Regions from separate parts of the Jilunia laotingensis genome, predicted to be linked through region 2. Evidence: riboswitches for the same ligand, from Rfam matches in the RefSeq annotation. Region 2 holds a riboswitch; each other region holds the start of a gene.

Region 1 (3,290 bases), 320 kb from region 2:
GTGCGTTCCTCTTGTCGCTTGATTGCTAGGGTGTTCTTTGTCATGATCATCTGTGACATTGTACCCGTCGAAATCGTTCCATTGGAAATCATAGGCCAATGAAACATCCCAAGCGGGAGATATCGAATACTTATTAGACCATGAAAAATAAAATTCCTTTTGTTTGTAAATATCGTCAGCTAGCTTAATGCTTGGATCGTTGTTGTTATAGTGAGTGTAATCGAAAGCATATTTCATATTGATACGTGTACTGAGTTTAGGAAGAAGATCATATTCAACTCCTCCTTGAATGAAAGAATTGCGGTCCCACAATCGTTCCGAACGTTTCCATACATTGTTGACGATAGCTCCCGGTATTCCCCGTTCCGAAGTATAGTGATAGGCAAATGCATTCCATTTACCTTTCTCGAATACTCCATATAATCCGGCATCAATTCGCATGGCATCGATGTCGCTATTGTGGCGTACAGCGGTGGTGTCATATTTTAAGTTTCCTTCCACATCCACTCGGCGATAACGAAACTTATAATCTCCAGCTGACCCGATCCACTCGGCACTCATGCAAGTGCTGATCTTTTCGCTTAACTTATATTCGTAGAGTAGGGCAGGATTGAGGAATCCATAAGAACCAGCCTTTGCTTTCACTAACATGTTGGTGTTCTTGTTTCCTTCAAACTTGGGTCTGCGTGTCGTCAGATAGATGCTGCCCGATGAACCGAACTCTTTGGCAGATTGGAATATTTCGCTCTTTTGTCCGTTGTAAAGCGAGATTTCTTCAATGTTATCAAGTGAAAATTTACCTAGGTCGATTTGTCCGTTTTGAGCATTTCCCAATTGAATGCCGTTGTAGAATACACCCATATGATTGGTACCCATACTGCGGATATTGACTGTTTTAAGTCCGGCTACGCCTCCGTAGTCTTTTATTTGTAGTCCCGAGAAGTAACGGATGGCATCCGCTACAGAGAAACTGTTGAGCTTTTTAAGTTCTTCTCCCTTCAACACTTGTGCCGGGATGACTTGCTTATAAGTTTTTGCCTTAATGACGACTTCGTCCAGCCTTTGGATGCTATCCAGCTTACTTTGTGCCCCCATAGGCAAAAGCATGCTGCATACCCCAACCAGACAGAGGAGCCGCCTGAATGTAGTTTTCCCCATTAATATTTCTATTTGATAGTTGTTTTATCCACCAAATAGCTTCAAAGAGTACCAATATGTATGAATAACCTTTTCCGCAACACAGTGTATTGTTTGCGGATTAACGGATTCATAGCTCGTCCTCGAAAGCTATTGAACGTATTGCATGGCAGGTCTTCTGACTTATTTCTGTAACAAGCGCCTTCCCAATCGACTTAAATGTCTTTCAGTGGCATCGAGTGTGTGCTTGCTACGTTTTGATGAAACTTACAGCAACGGGACTGTTCAGGATTTTCACCTGATTCCCTTTTAATCATTTCTTCCGTATGCCTGGAGGAAATGAACCAATGCGCTGCAAAATTATAAAATAGTTTGGATATAAAGTGAAAAAAGATATATTTCTTTTCTGATCAAGTTTCATAATATGTCGATAGGATAGGTTAGGGATAGCTGTTTTTAACTAAATACTCGCAAATCCCAAGCGTATAGAAATCTCATGTGGAAGATGGGTATACATAAAAAATACTTAAGGTATAAATGCTTATGCAACCTTAAGTATTTTCTTTTTATGAGTGTGTCAGTGAATAAATGGTTATTTTACATAGACTTTTCCACGAACTCCCTGTTGATCTCCGGAACTAAATAGATAGAAGTACACTCCTTGCGCAATGTTGTTTATTGTGGCTTGATTATTTTCATTAGTTACGGTTATTATCCGATATAGGCTGCCATCCTCGGAATAGATGTTTAGTCGGTTGAATATATTGGTTCTATCCCAATTGAAAGAGAGTTTCCCTTTTTCAGGACACTGAACTTTAACGGATAAATTGTCCGATTTGTTCACTTGTATTCCGGTAGTTTTATAGCAAGTGCCTTCTTCGCTTTGATACACCAATTCACCATTTTCTGCGTGGTAACATAAAAGTTTGCTTTCAGTATTGTTGGTAAAATATGGATTGAACTTGCCAATCCCGTAGGACAAGCTACCGATACTTTCTACCATAGTTCCGAAATAAGAAGGTTCTAAATGAAAGCATTTCCGCTTTACGTCATCCCCATTCGGCAAGATGGTATCGGTTATTGCAACCACAGTTGCTGTTGCATCCTTTTTGGAGTCTCCTGTATAGAAAGTGAATTTGTCACCTACGTTCAGGTTGAAGTCAAACCAAAGATATTCCTTGTTGGTATGTTCGTTATAAACGTAAAATTGGTTTCCTGCACCTTCCCGCATATAATAGGCTAATTTCATGTCGGACAAATCTTCATTCCTGCTACTCCAGATTTCATAGTAGTACGTTTCATTAATCATTTTGCTGTTTTTTATGATAGAAGTGACCGTGGTTCCTTCCGATGGGTTTGTGGCAGATGGCGACCATACTGCCCATTTCTTACCACCATATAACAATCTTTTAGTCAGAATTTTGTGGAAGCAGGTGTTATCTTCATCCATATAAAGAGTCTTTTCCGCATCATGGCAGCATAAGAGTTTGCTGTTTGTACCTGTGCATCCTACGCACAATGCCCCTATGCCGAATCTCAGCGATCCAATACCTTCTATCCACACTTCTTCAACTCCTCCAACGTTGCCATCACCGTAATAACGACCGACATCCATATACTTCCGGGATATGCCGTCTCCTTGCGGCAAAATGGTATCTCCCGCTGCTATTATGCACAATTCCATTCTATCGGATTTTGGATGATTAAATATATCACCTTTCTTTAGATTAAAATCCATATATAGATATTCCTCTTCCGTATCCGGTTCATACCAATAGACTTTTCTATCAGCCTCCCGAAGATAGTATCCACTAAATGTCAAGTCCGAAAGATCCTCCTTCCATGATTCAAAAACTTTCCAATAAGTTAGACCATTGATCTCAACAGAACCTTGTATTACGTTTGTGATTGTCAGTTCGGTTTCAATGTCATATTTCCATATTAATTTAGCCCACTGTTTGCCCTCATAGAACCAAGGTTCGGATGATTGGCACCATGCTCCCAGGAAAGGAAACAGGCATAGAATTGATAATAGTACCTTTTTCATATTTATAGGTTTTACATATAATTTGGACTCTGATGATTAAACTCATTTAATTATCATTATTTTATTTGATGGGGAAGGTGCTTTCATAATGAATTGTTCTTATGGA
Region 2 (3,290 bases):
TGTCCATACGAAAATATCTTTTGTCGGAGTGGCAATGATCTTATCTGTTACCTTATTATAATAAGCATCTACCGTAGCAGATAAATAGGGTAAAAATTCATTGATCGCTTTACTATAAGTAAGTCCCAGGTTGTATTGCCTCGTATTTTCGGGGCGAAGGGTTACTGTTCCTATCTTTCCGTAGTATAAATCGTTGAAATTCGGAAGGCGGAAAATGCTTTTGTAGAAAAAACGTATTCTGAATTCTTCTTCGTTGAACGGTTTAAAAGAGGCACTGACATAAGGACTTAGTTTATGATGATTCTTCCCGCTTTCTCCTTCTTTTGTTTTTTCATTTATCATTGTTGCCAATGCAGAAGCGGATAGGGTCACCCATTCGTTTACATATTTACCGGCCAGTACGGTTAGCCATGAATAACGGGTGGGGTAGGCAAAGTCGGGTAAGTTCGCATTAAGGGTATTGATACTTCCGTCCGTGGATAGGGAGAAGGAGAGATTGTCCAGAAAACGATACAGAACGGAAGCTGACAAATAATATTCTTGCTGATAGTAACTATTGTCCTGTTTCTTTTCAGAGTTCTTGTAAGACGGATCGAGGTATCGTTGATAGTTCCAGTTCCATTTTGCTGAAGTCTGGAATGCCCACTTACGGTTGAATTCCTTTTTATATTGGCTCTGGATAAAGGTGTTTTTATCCCATAAATGCTGGGCGGCAAAATCATAATAAAAGGTCGTTGCGTTGGGCAATCCTCGCGAAGATTGGTAATAATATGCCTTTACCCTCCATTGTTCTTTGTCGGAGAAGTTTCCGAACAGTCCGATTTCAGCGCGTAAGTTTTCTACCTGGGTATTCTTTCTTTTTTCACGGGAGGTGAGATCACCTTTATCACCGTAATGCAGTGTGAAAGGGTAATGTCCATCTGCCGACATCCATTCTCCGTTGGCGGACAATGCCCATTTGCTGTTCAGTTGTTGTTCTATCAGTAACGATGGGTTCACCAATCCCCAAGAGCCTGTTTTGAACGAGGCATGAATATTGGTCTTTTTAGTATTCTTAAAGCGGGGTGTCAAAGTTTGTATATTCAGCAAACCTGCCGATGCGAAGAATCTTGCTGGTTGGAATATGTTATCACTCTGTCCGTTACTTAAAGAAAGCCTGTCCACATTGTCTAATGAAAAGCGTCCGATATCAATCTGACCGGTTTGGCAATCAGTCAGTGTGATACCATCATAGCCGACAGCGGTATGCTCAGCCCCTAGGCTTCGAAGTGATACTGTTTTCAATCCGCCTATACCCCCATAATCTTTTACCGTCACACCGGCAAAGTGTTTCACTGCATCGGATACTTGCAAGACATTCAGGTTTTTCAATTCATCTTTAGAGAAAATCTGTATGGGGGCTGCCGAACGTACCTCTTGTGTCTGGTAGCGGTCAGCGACTATCACTTCCGGAATGGTGTAAATATGTGTGGTATCCACTTTTTGCTGTTGTGCAAAAAGTGTGGGAGTACAATAGTAACAGTATAAGATGACTCCCAAGAGTCTATATTTAAAATTCAGTTTCAATCTGTTCATTCAATTCGTTTTGCATTAAAATGTCCGGGCGAAATCACTTCGACCGGACACGATAATAAACTTGGCAGAGTTTATTTTAATCATACTTTCTCTGAATCAGAGTGGTGAATGAAATGATGGATAGAATTATCCGGCTCATTAGACTCAACGCTTTTTCCACGAAAGCAATGAAATTGGATTTGCATGGTAGGTCTTCTGACTTGTTCCTGTTACGAACTGCCTTCCCGGTTTTCCCAGTGGCAAATTGAGTTAGTTGTCCATAACATAGATAGAACTTACAGCAGCGGGACTGTTCAGGATTCGCACCTGATTCCCTTTTAATCGCATTCTCTGTGAAAGGAGTTTGCGAACCAATGCGAAGGCAAAGATAGAAAGAATATTTAGATAATGGTCAATGATAGTAGATATTTTATCAATAAAGAGAATCAATATTCAAGCATGGTCTATGGTGGCATCAATATTCGGTTTTCAATTTAATGCCCAATGCCTGTTATCTATTTTCTCACTGCGTTGGGCTTTTTCCCATAAAGTAAGAATCTCAGGTTCATGTAAATCAATCATTCATTTACTTTAGCTATTACTTTTGCAGGTACTTGCCCGTCTACTATTCTATCTAACACACTAATAGAATATTCATAATCGCCATAAGTAAAATGAATATGTGGCGGGTTATGGTCTTTCCAATAAAGGCTTATTATGATGCCAAAGAATCTACAAATTTCAGGCATAACAACTATTCTTTTAATTCAGACACAAATGTGACTAATTAGTTTCATTTGGACAAATTAAAAAGTATAAAATAAATGCGTATTTTAGAAATCAATTCTATTGCTTTAAGAAAATAATCATGTATTTTTGTAGGATATAGAAAACACATTGATTAGAATGATGAAGCATATAGAATACCTCTTGAGAACAATTTTGGTGCTATGTTTGTGTTCATGCAAAAGCGGAAATGCTTCCGTTCCTGCAGACAATACACAACAAGATACAATTACAACATTTACCTTGCCCACCATCCCCGTAATGCTAACAACACCAGAGCAACGGGCGGACTTTATAGTCAAACATTATTGGGACAATACGAATTTTGCCGATACCAATTATATTCATCATCCCGAAATTATAGAACAAGCATGGGCGGATTATTGTGACCTTTTGAACCATGTAACATTGACTACAGCCCAAGAAGCCATTAAAGCCGCCATCAACAAAGCAGGAGCGGAAAGAAAAGTTTTCAATTACATGACCGATCTGGCAGATAAGTACCTGTACGACCCCAATTCCCCTATGCGCAATGAGGAATATTATATCCCCGTGCTTGAAGCAATGATAACCTCCCCTATTCTAAATGAAACTGAAAAAATCCGCCCAAAAGCAAGATTGGAACTGGCGCAAAAGAACCGTGTCGGCACAAAGGCTCTCGACTTTACCTACACGGTAGCATCAGGTAGACAAAGTACACTTTATCAAATAAAATCAGACTATACACTTTTGTTTATCAATAATCCGGGATGTCATGCCTGTACCGAAACGATCAATGCCATAAAAAATATTCCCATGATCGAAGAGCTAATAAAGAAAAAAAGAATGATCATACTTTCACTTTATCCGGACGAAGAAGTTGACGATTGGAGAAAGCATCGTTCTGAATTCCCATCCGAATGGATTACCGCATATGATAAATCGCTTACACTCAAAACTGAAAATTTATA
Region 3 (3,290 bases), 610 kb from region 2:
CCTGTTTAAATAGAAATTTAAACAGACTTCGAGCCGAGTGTTTCAAAAATATAGAGTACTTTTACAGCCCGAAGCTAAAAGTCACGACATTGAAAAATCATCGATACACTAACGGGGAGGAACTCGCCAACGCAATCAGTCATGGAACGGGTATCCTGCTGGGCCTAACAGCAGGATACTTTCTATTAATAAAAGCAGCAGCAAGCAACGACCCTCACTGGGCTGTTGCCTGCATTGCGATCTACCTCACAGGTATGCTGTCATCGTATGTCAGTTCGACCTGGTATCATTCCGCGCCTCCCGGATCACTCAAAGAACTATTACGCAAGTTCGACCATGGAGCCATTTACCTGCACATTGCGGGCACCTATACTCCTTTTACACTTTTAGTCATGCGAAATGCAGGCGGCTGGGGTTGGGGAATATTTGCCTTCGTTTGGTTATCAGCCATCATAGGATTTATACTTAGCTTCACCAGCCTGAAAGAACATAGCAATCTCGAAACCATATGCTATGTAGGAATGGGAGCGGCAATCTTGGTAGCACTCAAACCACTGATGCACTGCCTCTCAGACATGGGAGCCACACCTGCTTTCTGGTGGTTACTCGGTGGAGGTGCCTCTTACATTTTAGGTGCGGTGTTCTATTCATTGCGTAAGCCCTATATGCACTCCGTATTCCATCTTTTTTGCCTGGGAGGAAGCATCGGACATATCATAGCGATCTGGATGATATTGAAATAATACGTTATAAACACAAGCAAACCATTCGTCGTGCTGCAAAAAAAGGAATCAAACAGATTACCTCAAACGATCAGTCGGCACTCCTGATATTCAGACTCTCTTTCAACAATTTAAAATAATCTTCATCATTCATAGCCCAATTTGTTTGTGCTATCACTTTATTATCCTTATCAAGAACACAAAAATCAGAAGCACCCATTTTATCCGTGTCCACACCTAATTGCTTTTTGAGAAACTTACAAGTAGCCTTTATCGGATTGTAGAAACTCACCATTTTTCTCTTCCTGTTTTGATTAATCACGTACATAGTAGAAGCGACCTTACAAGTATCCACATATTCCGCAATTTCAGAACTATCCTGCGCACAGATAAAGAAGCTGTCCATGTCTTTATTATCATGTATAAGCTTGACCACCTCCGGATAGCGTACCTGAGAAGCCTGACAATAGTTACAAAACACATAAATAAATTTGTAACGCTTATCTGAATTTTGAACTTTGGATACAAGATCCTCATCTCCGATGCAAGTTATTTGTGCATACAAACGCTCCGTCATCATACATGACAGAATTAAAAGTAAATATACGATCCTCATTCTTCTATAAACTTTTTATTCAATTACATTCTGCAATTCGTACTCATAGTACACCTTCGGTTATTCAATTTCTCCTCCCTCTATCAATTCTCCCGATCTTATCCGAATGGTTTTTCAAATATATTAATTTATATGCATAAATACTAATCCGTTACTCTATCTTAACATTTTAACGATAGATAGTCAGATGCGGACATGATACAATGCGATAAGCATTCCACCCCATGTTTTTTACATTATCAAAGAAACCTTTCACTCGCATATCAATAAAAAAGTTTCCCGAAATGGAAAACTTTCTGTATCAGTCACAAAGAAAAGTTTCCCGAATTTTATTGTTAAAAGTCAACCAACCTATTTATAGAAGCATTATCTTTGTCACTGTTTCGGAGCTAAAAAGAGGTTTAGTCATGAGGGAACGCTGTGCAAATCGGCGACAGTACCCGCTGCTGTAATTCTCTATGAATCCGCACACTATGTCACTGCGCGCACAGCGTGGGAAGGCGATGCGAGGGAGAGATAAGTCAGAAGACCTACCGGAATTAATCATTTTATCAACTTTTAAAAGCTTTCGGGAGTTAAAGTTATGAACTACGCTGAAATTTGTATCATCAAACGCGATGGTAAAAGAGAAGATTTCTCTATTAGTAAAATTAAAAACGCAATTAGCAAAGCGTTCAGTGCCACAGGCATCACAGACGAGCAACAACTCGTAGCTGACATTACCATGAATGTCATCAGCCGGTTTAGCAATCCGACAATCACAGTGGAAGAGATTCAGGACTTGGTAGAAAAGGAATTAATGAAGGTGCGTCCGGAGGTTGCCAAGAAATACATCATCTACCGTGAATGGCGCAATACGGAGCGGGACAAGAAGACCCAAATGAAACAGGTAATGGACGGCATCGTGGCTATCGATAAAAACGATATAAATCTGAGCAATGCCAATATGAGTAGCCATACACCGGCCGGACAAATGATGACTTTCGCCTCCGAAGTCACAAAAGACTACACCTACAAATACCTGCTGCCAAAGCGATTCGCGGAGGCACATCAATTGGGCGATATCCACATCCATGACTTGGATTATTATCCGACAAAGACAACCACTTGCATCCAATATGACATGGATGACCTTTTTGAGCGCGGTTTCCGCACCAAGAACGGCAGTATCCGTACGCCTCAAAGCATTCAAAGTTATGCCACACTCGCTACCATCATTTTCCAGACCAACCAGAATGAGCAGCACGGTGGTCAAGCAATTCCTGCCTTTGACTTCTTCATGGCCAAAGGTGTCAGCAAATCTTTCCGTAAACACTTGGCCTCATTCATCAGTTTTTATGTGGTAATGGATACCAACACCAGCGTGGAAGAAAAAGCTATCCGTGCTTTGATTGAAGAACACCTGCCATCCATCAAAACCAACGAGCTGGAACGCGAAACCTTTCGCATGGCACTGACAGCCTTACAAATCAATATTGACAAGGAGCATCTAGCCCGGGTGATTGAAAAAGCATACCTGCAAACCCGCAAGGACACCCATCAAGCTATGGAAGGCTTCATCCACAACCTGAATACGATGCATTCGCGTGGAGGCAATCAGGTAGTATTCAGTTCTATCAACTATGGTACAGACACTTCCGCTGAAGGTCGCATGGTCATCGAAGAACTGCTGAAAGCGACTATAGAGGGGTTAGGCACTCGTGGAGAGGTGCCGGTATTCCCTATCCAGATATTCAAAATAAAAGAGGGAGTATCTTACTCCGAAGAAGATTATCAAAAAGCAATGACCGATTTCGAAGCGGCAGAAGAAGGACGAATGACTTTTACCACCCCCAATTTCGACCTCTTCCTGAAAGCTTGCCACACTACGGCCAAGGCATTGTTCCCCAACTTCATGTTTCTGGACACTCCATTCAATCAAAATGACAAATGGGATGCAAATGACCCGAAAC

The links. Region 2 has a riboswitch for cobalamin ahead of H8744_RS12110 (TonB-dependent receptor plug domain-containing protein). Riboswitches for the same ligand answer to the same signal wherever they lie in the genome.
Region 1: it holds a riboswitch for cobalamin, as region 2 does, so the genes downstream of both, H8744_RS10850 (TonB-dependent receptor) here and H8744_RS12110 (TonB-dependent receptor plug domain-containing protein) in region 2, are expected to answer to the same signal.
Region 3: it holds a riboswitch for cobalamin, as region 2 does, so the genes downstream of both, H8744_RS09775 (anaerobic ribonucleoside triphosphate reductase) here and H8744_RS12110 (TonB-dependent receptor plug domain-containing protein) in region 2, are expected to answer to the same signal.

The regions. Positions count from the first base shown of each region.
Region 1 is NZ_JACRTF010000001.1:2,861,869-2,865,158, forward strand. It holds gene H8744_RS10850 (TonB-dependent receptor) at 1-1,158, opposite strand, end outside; cobalamin riboswitch at 1,289-1,502, opposite strand; gene H8744_RS10855 (hypothetical protein) at 1,730-3,184, opposite strand.
Region 2 is NZ_JACRTF010000001.1:3,182,244-3,185,533, forward strand. It holds gene H8744_RS12110 (TonB-dependent receptor plug domain-containing protein) at 1-1,575, opposite strand, end outside; cobalamin riboswitch at 1,745-1,945, opposite strand; partial or broken gene H8744_RS18900 (DUF4160 domain-containing protein) at 2,044-2,303, opposite strand; gene H8744_RS12115 (DUF5106 domain-containing protein) at 2,461-3,290, shown strand, end outside.
Region 3 is NZ_JACRTF010000001.1:2,572,182-2,575,471, reverse strand. It holds gene trhA (PAQR family membrane homeostasis protein TrhA) at 90-743, shown strand; gene H8744_RS09780 (hypothetical protein) at 814-1,302, opposite strand; cobalamin riboswitch at 1,706-1,890, shown strand; gene H8744_RS09775 (anaerobic ribonucleoside triphosphate reductase) at 1,922-3,290, shown strand, end outside.